DNA from 2 places in the Phyllobacterium sp. K27 genome. Region 2 is predicted to be linked to the other one. Evidence: riboswitches for the same ligand, from Rfam matches in the RefSeq annotation. Region 2 holds a riboswitch; the other holds the start of a gene.
The links. Region 2 has a riboswitch for cobalamin ahead of ACYJL1_RS14805 (ABC transporter ATP-binding protein). Riboswitches for the same ligand answer to the same signal wherever they lie in the genome.
Positions count from the first base shown of each region.

Region 1: another riboswitch for cobalamin. It lies ahead of bluB (5,6-dimethylbenzimidazole synthase); the one in region 2 lies ahead of ACYJL1_RS14805 (ABC transporter ATP-binding protein).

Region 1 covers NZ_CM139240.1:1,617,702-1,623,574, reverse strand. The annotation lists gene metF (methylenetetrahydrofolate reductase [NAD(P)H]) at 1-182, opposite strand, end outside; gene ACYJL1_RS07850 (ArsR/SmtB family transcription factor) at 182-1,189, opposite strand; gene ACYJL1_RS07845 (DUF2293 domain-containing protein) at 1,317-1,634, shown strand; gene bluB (5,6-dimethylbenzimidazole synthase) at 1,567-2,310, opposite strand; cobalamin riboswitch at 2,357-2,549, opposite strand; gene ACYJL1_RS07835 (MOSC domain-containing protein) at 2,577-3,185, opposite strand; gene ettA (energy-dependent translational throttle protein EttA) at 3,283-4,932, opposite strand; gene ACYJL1_RS07825 (lysophospholipase) at 5,414-5,873, shown strand, end outside.
Region 2 covers NZ_CM139240.1:2,982,626-2,988,498, reverse strand. The annotation lists gene ACYJL1_RS14815 (FecCD family ABC transporter permease) at 1-694, opposite strand, end outside; gene ACYJL1_RS14810 (ABC transporter substrate-binding protein) at 695-1,642, opposite strand; gene ACYJL1_RS14805 (ABC transporter ATP-binding protein) at 1,642-2,448, opposite strand; cobalamin riboswitch at 2,716-2,928, opposite strand; gene ACYJL1_RS14800 (transglutaminase family protein) at 3,614-5,873, shown strand, end outside.

The DNA.
Region 1 (5,873 bases), 1.4 Mb from region 2:
TCACGGGTAGAGCCACCTGCCCCATAGGTCACAGAGACAAATTCCGGGTTGAGTGGAGCCAGACGTGTTACAGTTTCCCAAAGGCGCTCTTCCATCACCTCGGTCTTTGGTGGAAAGAACTCAAATGAAACCCTGATATTGCTACCAAGATCAGCACGGCGGGATTGGCGGAAAAAACTCATTAGACACTCTCCGTAACGCGGGAGGTTGAAACGGGATCGGCAATAAGCAGGCGTGGGTCGCGTGCCAGCCACAATTTAACAGTCAGCTTGTCTTTGTCTTTTGGCTGCAATTCCATGCTTTGCTCCAGCGTCAGTCCGGCTTCTGTCAGCCAGTCCTTTATCTGCCCGTCATGAAAACCGAGACGCAAATGCGCATGTCTGTCGCGAAGAAATTCAAGCTCATGCGGAGCGAAATCGACGATCAACATTCGGCCGGAAGGACGCAAGGCACGCGCAGCTTCACGAATAGCCTCAGCCGGATTATCAAGGAAATGCAAGACTTGGTGGATTGTCACCAAATCAAACGACTCTCTGTCTACCGGCAAGGAATAGACGTCACCTTGACGAACTTGCGCATTGGCAACGCCAGATCTCTCAAGGTTTGACCGGGCAATCGTCAACATGTCGCGATTGATATCAATGCCAACACCGCGCAAGTAAAGCGGGGCAAAGAGCTCAAGCAGACGTCCCGTTCCAGTACCGACATCAAGCATTGCCTGAAATGGCCTTGTGCCTACGATCTTTGTAAGCGCTTCTTCGACAGCGCCGTCTGGAACATGCAAGGAGCGGATAGCATCCCAGCTCGAAGCATTCGCGCTGAAATAGGCCGCTGCACGCTCACGACGCTGAAGCTTCACTGACGAGAGACGCTCAAGATCGCGCTCCAGCAAAGGATCAGAGCAATCCAGACGCTCCAGCAGGGAACGAGCAATATCTCCCACGATTAATGATTCTGCCAAACGGAAATAGGCCCAGGAACCCTCCTGATAGCGATTGATAAGGCTTGCTTCAAACAGCAACTTCAGATGTCGTGAAACGCGTGGTTGAGATTGGCCCAAGATGGAAGTGAGATCAGAAACGGTAAGATCACCACGCGACAGCAAAGCAAGAATACGAAGGCGGCTAGGCTCAGCTGCCGCTTTCAATGTATCAACCATCAGGTCGAGATTAAGATTGTGCCGGTCCATAACCAATCCTCAAAAGATATAAAGATATGTTTATGTCATGACGAGAGCTTTGGCAAGGCTTTTTTGCCATTGACGACAATTTCTGCCGCGTCTGAAATAGGTAGTAGAATCAAATCAGGGGGACATCATGAGCGCAGGAACGAACCGTCAGCGTTCAATCAACAAGGCGTTGACCTTGCTTTTGCCCGCCGTTCCTTACTCAGATTCAGAACCAATACGCGCAGCCGCAGGCGCGCCACACATGAAAACTCTGCCGCCCCCGATTGCCGTATGGTTAGCGGCGGTTGCTCATGTGCGGCATCAACATACGGATTATGATGCGCTTCGTAACGAGGGATACGACAAGGAGTCGGCACGTTTCTTCGTGCTTGAGGCGATCAATCGCAAACTGACGGAATGGCGGGCGACACGTCTTCTGGATCCGGATGAGGAAGATTCGAGCTAAGCCGACCCCAACCTTCTTCAAAAATAAGATCCTGCAGTTGGATTCTTTTACGCCAGCCTTTTTTTTCCAACTCTGGCGCATTGAAAAGCTCGCTGACATAACCCAGGCACAGATAGGCGATGATCTCGACATGATCCGGAATGCCTAATATTTGGCGCATATCGCTGTCGTGATAGATGCTCACCCAGCCGACTCCAATGCCTTCAGCACGGGCAGCAAGCCACAGGTTTTGAACCGCACATACGGTACTGTAAACATCCATCTGCCGGTTGTGGGTACGACCGAGCACGACCTTGCCGCCACGTGTCCGGTCACAGGTGATGCATAAATTAATCGGCGCCCTAAGGATGCCCTCAAGTTTGAGAGAGGCGTAGAGCGCTTGGCGTTCATCCTGAAACAAAGCAGTGGCTTCTTCATTGGCTTTGCTAAAGGCCCGGTGCACTTCCTTCTTGCGGGCCATATCTCGGATAGTGATGAAATTCCAAGGCTGCATAAAGCCGACCGACGGTGCATGATGGGCCGCATCAAGCAGGCGCAACAAAACATCATCAGCTATCGGTTCTGGCAAAAACTGATCGCGGACGTCTCGTCGGTTATAAATGGCTTTGTAAACCGCAGCACGCTCATCGTCAGTAAAATCGGCGGCAGGAACCGGACCATCAAAAATTTCGTGCATTGTTTGCTCCTAACAACGCTTGAGACCTTTACTGCCGTCCGCGCAGCTTGGGCTATAAGGTCCGGCCGGTCTTCTGACTGAGGTTCAACTGAACCGTGCGCCTTCCTGCAACTCTTCAATTACAGTGGCATAATGCGCGGTCATCCCCTTTACAGCGTTGGGCACGTGCCGGATTTTCACCGGCTTCCCGATTCTCCGCAATCGTCTGAATTGCTGGCACCGGACCTGTTTTCCTATTCGCCATGAAAAAACTTCTCGCGCAAGTCTCAGGGCCTGTAAATCCACTGTTCGGGAATACGAATGTCAACTTTTTCACCGACATGTATGATGCCCGGCTTTTCAACCCAGGCGACAAGACCCCGCGAGCGCTTGGACACCCGCACAAAATCCAGTGCGGTGGTGGTCTCGTCAGGTGTACCGGCATTCGCTGCAATTGCGCGACCTGCGATTTTACAGGGCGCATTCTGTCCATCAACTTTCAACGTGACACCACCCTCGAAAAACATGAGCGATCTGGGTGGCAACATTGATAGAGACGGGATACCGGCTATCACCATATTCCCGCCAACCCATTCGGCTTTAAGCTCAGGCAGGCCCATACCCGCTGCAATCTGCTCAAGTTCATCAGTACTCAGAATGGACAGCTGACGTTCATTGCGCATCTCGGTGCCACGCGGATACCAAGGCTCGCGTCCGCCGGAGCGACGTGTCTGACCGGCATGAAAATCACCTACAATACCGTCAAAAGTTAGTTCCAGCGAACTTGTCGAAGTTGTAACAAAATCATGCCCCAGCGCTTCAAAGAGCCCGTTTACACGCCCGCTGATTTTGCGAGACGGAACTATTTGGTCTTGCTTGCCAAACAGATCGGTCATTGTTTTGCTCCAAGAAAAAACACTGGTTAGAATCGGCAGCTGTGGCTGACGATAGCGTCAGCCAAAATAAGGGGAGCCTTTCGACTCCCCCTTGCAATCACCGGGTCAGAGGCTTGTAGCTTGGACGTTTGGGATTGACACTATCGGGGCCGAGACGACGGATTTTGTCGTTCTCGTAGTCTTCGAAATTGCCTTCAAACCATTCGACATGGCTGTCGCCTTCAAAAGCGAGGATATGCGTCGCAAGGCGATCAAGGAACATGCGATCATGGCTGATGATCACAGCGCAACCTGCATATTTCTCCAAAGCATCCTCAAGGGCTGCCAAGGTTTCCGTGTCCAGATCATTTGTCGGTTCGTCGAGCAGCAGAACATTGCCGCCGGACTGCAGCATCTTGGCCAAGTGCACGCGATTGCGCTGACCGCCGGAAAGATTTCCGACTTTCTGCTGCTGGTCTGTACCCTTGAAGTTGAATGCCGAAACATAAGCGCGGGAGTTCATCTCGTGCTTGCCAAGTTTGATGATGTCAGTGCCGCCGGAAATCTCTTCCCAGACATTCTTGTCGGCTTTCAGGTGATCGCGACTCTGATCGACATATCCGAGATTGACTGTCTCACCGACACGAATAGTGCCTGAATCCGGCTTTTCCTGACCGGTGATCATCTTGAACAAAGTGGTTTTACCCGCACCGTTCGGACCAATAATGCCAACAATACCGCCGGGTGGCAGCTTGAAAGTCAGATTTTCGATTAGCATACGGTCACCGAAGGACTTGGTGAGATTTTCGGCTTCAATAACCACCTGACCGAGCCGTTCACCGGCCGGTATGAGGATTTGCGCATCGCCGGGGCGCTGATCATTGGCGGCGTCAACCAGCGCATCATAGGCCTTGATACGCGCCTTCGACTTAGCCTGACGTGCTTTCGGGCTCGCGGAAATCCACTCGCGTTCGCGCTCCAGAGCTTTCTGACGAGAATCGTCTTCGCGGCCTTCTTGCAGCATGCGCTTGGACTTGGCACCAAGATAAGCAGAATAATTGCCTTCATAGGCAATGCCACGTCCACGGTCGAGCTCAAGAATCCAGCCCGTTACATTGTCGAGGAAGTAGCGATCATGTGTAATGAGCAGCACGGAGCCTTTATATTCACGCAGATGCTTTTCCAGCCAGGCAGTCGTTTCAGCGTCCAAATGGTTGGTCGGTTCGTCGAGCAGGAGAAGGTCAGGCTGCGACAGGAGCAAGCGGCACAATGCAACACGGCGGCGCTCGCCACCGGAAAGATTCGTTACTTCGCTGTCACCAGGCGGGCAACGAAGTGCTTCCATTGCCATTTCGACCTGTGATTCAAGGTCCCAAAGGTTTTGGGAATCGATAACATCCTGCAACTTGGCGCCTTCATCAGCGGTCTCGTCGGAGTAATTCATCATCAATTCATTGTAGCGATCGAGAATGGCCTTCTTATCAGCGACGCCATCCATAACGTTACCCATAACGTCTTTGGTCGGGTCCAGATGCGGCTCTTGCGCCAGATAACCGACGGTTGCTCCGTCTGCCAGCCAAGCCTCACCTGTATATTCCTTATCAAGGCCGGCCATGATCTTCAGAACTGTAGACTTACCGGCGCCATTTGGACCAAGAATACCAATCTTGGCATCTGGATAGAAGGACAAGTTGATATTCTCAAGAACCTTTTTGGTTCCATATGCCTTGTTCAGGCCGGACATGTGATAGATGAATTGGCGTGCCATAACGCGCGTCACTCCGATGCTCGGGATTTCTTTTGAATGAATTTGCGCCGTATGTAGGCGAAAGCCTTAGCTGTGGCAATGGATGCCTATGAATTTCGACTTTCACTGAAACGAGCGAAACCGGGCGCGGATATTTCCGTCACCCGGTTTCCCCTCTGGTGCCGCAACGGGAAGCGTCCTCTTCTCCCAGTAACGGCCATGTAAACAAACCAGACGAAACACGTTTCGTCCTTGGGCAGCATCAACGGTTCGCAATGCACTAACGATTGCAATAATCGCAAACTAATATGCTTCAGGTATGAAGTTCTGCGGCAAGTTTAAGAGGTTTGCAAGGGGTTTTTGCAAAATAAAATTGCAACTCAACTTCCAGCCTAATAATTGTGCACAATATTCCAAAATTAAAGGTATTTTGCAGATTGTTTTCTACATTGACTAATTTTGCGGCACGTTCTCAATTGGCATCTGCATAAACAGGTAAGCCATGGCGTTTGATAATCCCGAATTTTTGAATACCCCAGATGACACTGCAATTGCTGTGCGACACATATCGGCAAGGGGAGATGCTTGCGCAATTGTTCAAGTAAATCATGGATTGGCAGAACATTCCCTGCGTTACAAGAGATTTGCTGCCCATTTGAGCGAGCAAGGCTTCCATGTCTATGCACATGATCATCGTGGCCACGGCCTAACAAGGGCGCCAGACGCACCAGCCGGGCGCTTTGCTGCGAAAGACGGAATGGAAGCTGTGTTGCGTGACGTCGATGCAGTGAACTGCCACGCACGGGAACGTCATCCTGGTCTGCCACTTATAATCTTTGGACATTCTCTGGGAGGACTGATTGCTTTCAATTACGTGCTGGAGCACCAAAGCAAAATTGATGCAGCTGCGATCTGGAACGCAAACTTTTCTGCTGGAATGCTGGGTCGCTTCGCCCAAGGCT
Region 2 (5,873 bases):
TATTTTCGCCGGCCAGAAAAGCATCAAGATTGCGGTGGCTATAAAGCGCGAAGATCAGGATTGAGGTGAGGCCAATCAATGCCAGCGGCAGATTATCCCAACGCGCCAATCCCAAACCGCCAAGCGTCCAGAACAATACCGAATGGGCTGCGCGCTGGTCACCGGAAAATACCATGTAATTGGCAAGCGCTGTGAAGATGAAGGATACGGCAAGGCCAGCAAGGATCATGCGTTCCGGCCCTTGTCCCTGCACGCGGCGCACCAGCAACAAGACGATTATGGCAGCGAGCATGCCGCCGCTGAATGCCGCAAGGGGTAATGTCCACACGCCGAAACGATCGCCGAAAAGGCTGATAACTGATACCGCACCAGCAGCGGCCCCAGAGGAAAGGCCGAACAGGAAGGGGTCGGCGAGATCGTTACGGGTGACGGTTTGCAGCATTGCACCGATGATACCAAGCCCGGCACCCACGCACAGGCCAAGGATGGCCCGGGGCAGACGCAGATCGACGATAATCCGCTCAATGGGTACGGTCGTGGTCAGATCGCTGAGTCCCGCAAAATGCGCCAAGGCATTCAATACATCGCCAAGTGCAATAAATGTTGAGCCATAGGCAATGGAAAGCAGTGCAAGCACGATGACCAGCACCGTGCTTAGCGCAAGTGTCAGCTTTGTTCCCGCCTGGAAATGCACTCAGAAAGCTTCCGGATGCATTGCCTTGGCGATTTTCTCAATAGCTTCGATATTGGCAGGGCCGGGAGTGAGTTCCGCATAACGAAGGGCGACAAACCGCTCCTTCTTCACGGCATCGGTTTCCTTCATGGCCGGATGGCTCTTCAGGAAATCGAGAAGCTTTTTGTATCCAATATCGTCCTGATAATCGAGGAGAACGAGGAATTGCGGGTTGCGCGCTGCGACAGTTTCCCAGGATGTGGTGGCCCAGCTGGATTCGAGGTCATCCATGATGTTGATGCCGCCCGCTTCCCTGATCAGAGCTGACGGTATGGCGAACTTACCAGCGGTGAACGGCTTGTCTTCACCGGAATCATAGAGGAATACACGGGTTCCGCTGTTGACGCCGACTTTCTGCTTAATCGCGGATAATTGAGTCTTCCAGCCGGAAACAAGCTTTTCGGCCTCTGCTTCCTTACCGAAAATCTTGCCCAGCTTTTCGATGTCGCCATAGAGAAGATCCATGGAAGCGGCCGGACGATTCTTGTCGAGGTGTACACAGCTCTCGGTCAGCTCGAGTGTCTTGATCCCATAGGGCGCTAGCGTATCAGGCGTGACTTCGCCGCCTATGCGCATGCCGTAATTCCAACCGGCGAAGAAGAAATCCGGCTGTGCGGCAATGAGATTCTCAAGGGTCGGATTTTTAGGGGCCAGTTCCGGAATGGAACTCTGCTGCTTGATGAATGCATCGTCAAGCTTGTACCAGCCGGTTATGCCGGTGACGCCGACCATTAAGGGCTGGAGGTCAAGCGCAAAGGCCATTTCGCTCATATTGATATCGTTGACGACAACGCGCTTGGGAGCAGCATCAAAGGTCAATGCTTTCCCGCAGCTATCCACGGTGACCGGAAATGCGAAGGCTGGCACCGACAGAAGAGTAAATGCGAAGGCGAAAAAGGATTTTTTCATCAAATGCTCCGTGGATGAGAATGGGCGTCGTGGATCGGTTCGGGTGCTTCAAACACCATAAGATCGCGCTGGCGGGAGGGATGCCGCAGGCGCAGTACATCAAGATCAAATACATCGCTGACTATGCGTGGTGTCAGTGTCTCGTCGGGCGTGCCTGACGCGACGAGCTGTGCGCTGTGCATGACCGCAACATGGGTGGCAAATGGCGCAACAAGCGGCAGATCATGCAGAACGGCGATGGTTGTCACATCAAGTCCGGCCACCAGAAGGAGCAGTTCGCTACGCGCCTTGGGATCAAGATGATTGGTCGGTTCGTCGAGAAACAGGATTGCCGGTTGCTGGGCAAGGGCGCGGGCCAATTGCATACGCTGCCGCTCGCCGCCGGACAATGAACCCAAAGCGCGGCGGCGAAAATGGGTGATCCGCGCGCGTTGCATGGAATCTTCGACGATTTCCCTGTCGACCGCCTTTGTGAAGACGCCCAGATGCGGAATGCGGCCAAGGGATACATAATCCTCGACCAGAAGCTGCTGGTCCGGTGTGTCGGTCTGACCAACAAAGGCAAATTGCCGGGCACGTTCAAGTGGCGACATCTTGCTGATGATTTTGCCGTTGAAACTTATTTCGCCGGATGTTGGTAGCAGCAGTCCGGCCAACATGCGCAACAAGGTGGACTTTCCCGCGCCATTTGGACCAATAATAGCCAGCCGTGCACCACACCTCACACCAATCGATGCGGCTTCGACCAGGGTATGCGCTCCGGTCTTATAACCCACGGCCTTCGCATCGAGCTGTATATGGCTCATGATCGCGCTTCCGTGCCGTAGAAACTTGCTGAGTGCTTTAACATGGGTAGGCGATAGCGTAATGTTATAACAAGCGTCAATGCTGATCGTGCAACCAGGTAGAAAATTTGATGCTGGGCCGAAATGATGGTGTGCGGAACGTTCATGCCTGTCCAACTTTCAAGGGGAGGGCATAGAACGCAGACGATGAACCGGAAGCCATTTAAAGCATTCTGGTGCCGCTATCCGGCAGGTCATCGCATCGCTCCCGGCACACCCCGTCCGGTTCGAATTTCAATTGTGATGGCAGGTCTCCTGGCTCACGGGTCTTGGCGAAGCCTTGCCTTCCCGATCTTGCGATCAGTGGCATCCTCAGGCGTCGCTCACCGCTTACAGTTGCGGGGGCAGCCACGGTTTCGGTCCCTTTGGGTACGCCTCACCGTGTTCCCTTTTCATCTCCAGCGTTTTCAAGCCAGAGAAACCATCACGAGCAGTAGTAGTTGAACCGAAGCGAAAATGAAATGGTCTAAAAGAGATAGTACTTGGAAAAAACAGAAGAAATGCTATGTTTGCTTCAGGAGTGAGAGGCAGGCTTTCGCCCACCTCCCGTTTTCCTGGTTTAATGAAATGAGACCCGGAACGTAACTTGCCAGCTCGTCCGGGTCTTTTTCAATTCCAGGGTGATAATCAGCAACTACCCTTTGTTGGCATTAGGCTTGCTGCGTGGTTCGACGGGGCTCACCATGAGGGACGTGGTTGATTGCACATTGGTCGATAACCTTGCAGGAAGTAATTTCCTGCAAATAATAACCTCCCTCATGGTGAGCCCCGTCGAACCACGCAGCAAGCCTAATGCAAATTATATTACCCCCTCTTTTGGATTTCTAAGAATTTAGCGAAGTGGCCAAATTCAAGAAAATCTGTTCTCCCCCACATGGGGGGAGATAAGCTGTGCCAATATTGGGTTGTTTGCCTTGCCCATAACAAATGCAGGGTTGCAATCACGGCGGTTGCGCTGGTTGCGGGTTGTGCCTTCCATTTTACAAGCCCGTTTAAGATGCAAACCGCGCACGTGCTAAAATAAATGGCAGGATAATTTTTTTAAGCGTGAACAAGCAGATGGAGTAGGCTAGGCTTCACGTGTACTCTTTAGCGAAGATCGATTTTTATTGAATTTTGAGGCGACATGGCAATTCACGCAGCAGTCTATCACCTGACTCACTATAAATATGATCGCCCAATCATGCTCGGGCCGCAGATCATCCGCCTTCAACCCGCTCCACACTCGCGAACCAAGGTTTTAAGCCACTCGCTGAAGGTCAGTCCGGCCAATCATTTCGTCAATTTGCAGCAAGACCCATACGGCAATTTCCTTGCCCGCTACGTCTTTCCTGAGCCTGTCACGGAGCTTAAGATCGAAGTTGATCTTGTGGCTGACATGACGGTCTATAATCCGTTTGACTTCTTCGTCGAACCCGCCGGGGAAATCTGGCCCTTCGCCTATCCTGAAGATATACGCGACGATCTTTCCATTTATATGAAGCCAGACCCTATTGGTCCGCTCTTGTCGGATTTTCTGGCAACGATTGAGCGCTCGAGCACCAATACAGTCAATTTCGTTGTTGATTTGAACGCTCGTATTCAGCGCGAGATCGGCTACGTTATCCGCATGGAAACGGGCGTGCAGGAGCCGGAGACCACGCTGAATGTTCGCACGGGCTCATGCCGTGACACGAGCTGGCTACTGGTGCAGACCCTGCGCCACCTTGGCTTGGCGGCGCGCTTTGTTTCAGGCTATCTTATCCAGTTGAAGCCCGATCTGGTTGCGCTTGATGGTCCTGCCGGAACAACAACGGATTTTACCGACCTGCACGCCTGGTGCGAGGTCTATCTGCCGGGTGCGGGATGGATCGGGCTTGATCCGACATCGGGGCTCCTGACTGGCGAAAGCCATGTCCCGCTGGCCGCAACGCCTCACTACCGCAATGCTGCGCCAATTTCAGGTATGGCAGAACCTGCCAATGTCGAATTCGGTTTTGACATGCGCGTAACACGCGTATCGGAGCATCCGCGCATTACCAAGCCATTCTCCGATGAATCTTGGGACGCGCTTGATGCGCTCGGCAATAAGGTCGATGCGCTGCTCAAGGAGCGTGATGTTCGCCTGACCATGGGCGGCGAACCGACATTCGTTTCAATCGACGATTTCGAATCCGGCGAATGGAATACCGATGCTGTCGGGCCGACAAAGCGGGAAAAAGCCGACAAGCTCATCCGCCGCTTGCGCGATCGTTTCGCGCCGGGCGGATTTCTGCATTACGGCCAGGGCAAATGGTATCCAGGGGAGAGCCTGCCGCGCTGGACCTTCTCCCTTTATTGGCGCAAGGATGGTAAGCCGATTTGGGTTAATCCTGACCTCATCGCTGCGGAAAACAGCACAGCAGATGTGAAGCCGGAAGATGCAGGCAAACTGCTGGTCGAGATGGCTGGTGAACTTGGCGTCGAAGACGACATGGTCGCCGCAGCCTATGAGGATCCAGCAGAGTGGATTGTCAAGGAAGGCAATCTTCCGGAGAATGTCGATCCCTCCAATTCCATGCTGAAAGACCCGGAGGAGCGCAGCCGCATGGCGCGCGTCTTCGAACGAGGGCTGACAGAACCCACAGGATTTGTGCTGCCGGTGCAGCGCTGGAACAGTCAGGCTGCTCAAGGTCCACGCTGGCGCAGCGAAAAATGGACCACACGGCGGGGCAAGCTCTTTCTGGTGCCAGGCGACTCGCCGGTCGGTTATCGCCTGCCGCTGGGCGCGCTGCCCCATGTGCCGCCATCCGAGTTTCCGTTTATTGTACCAGTTGATCCATCGCTAGAGCGTGGCCCTTTGCCGGATTCGCCGGCTTTGATCGATGTGAGGGAAGCGCCACAGGCGGTGGCTTCATTTACTGCCGCTGAAGGCAGCACGCAGGAGCGGGTGGAACAGGAACTTGGCGAGATCGGCGGTGCGGTGCGTACTGCCATTTCGGTTGAGCCGCGCGATGGACGGTTGAGCGTCTTCATGCCGCCGGTAGAGGCGCTCGAGGACTATCTTGAACTTGTCGGTGCTGCTGAGGCGGCCGCTGCCAAACTCGGCCTGCCGGTCCATATTGAGGGCTACGGCCCGCCTCAGGACCCGCGTATCAACGTGATACGCGTTGCACCCGACCCCGGCGTGATAGAAGTGAATATCCATCCAGCCTCGAACTGGCGCGAATGCGTGGCAACCACCGAGACGATCTACGAAGAAGCCCGCCAGACAAGACTTGGCGCTGACAAATTCATGATCGACGGGCGCCATACCGGCACAGGCGGCGGCAATCATGTGGTGGTCGGCGGTGAAACGCCCAATGACAGCCCGTTTCTGCGTCGCCCCGATCTTCTGAAAAGTCTGGTGCTGCATTGGCAGCGTCATC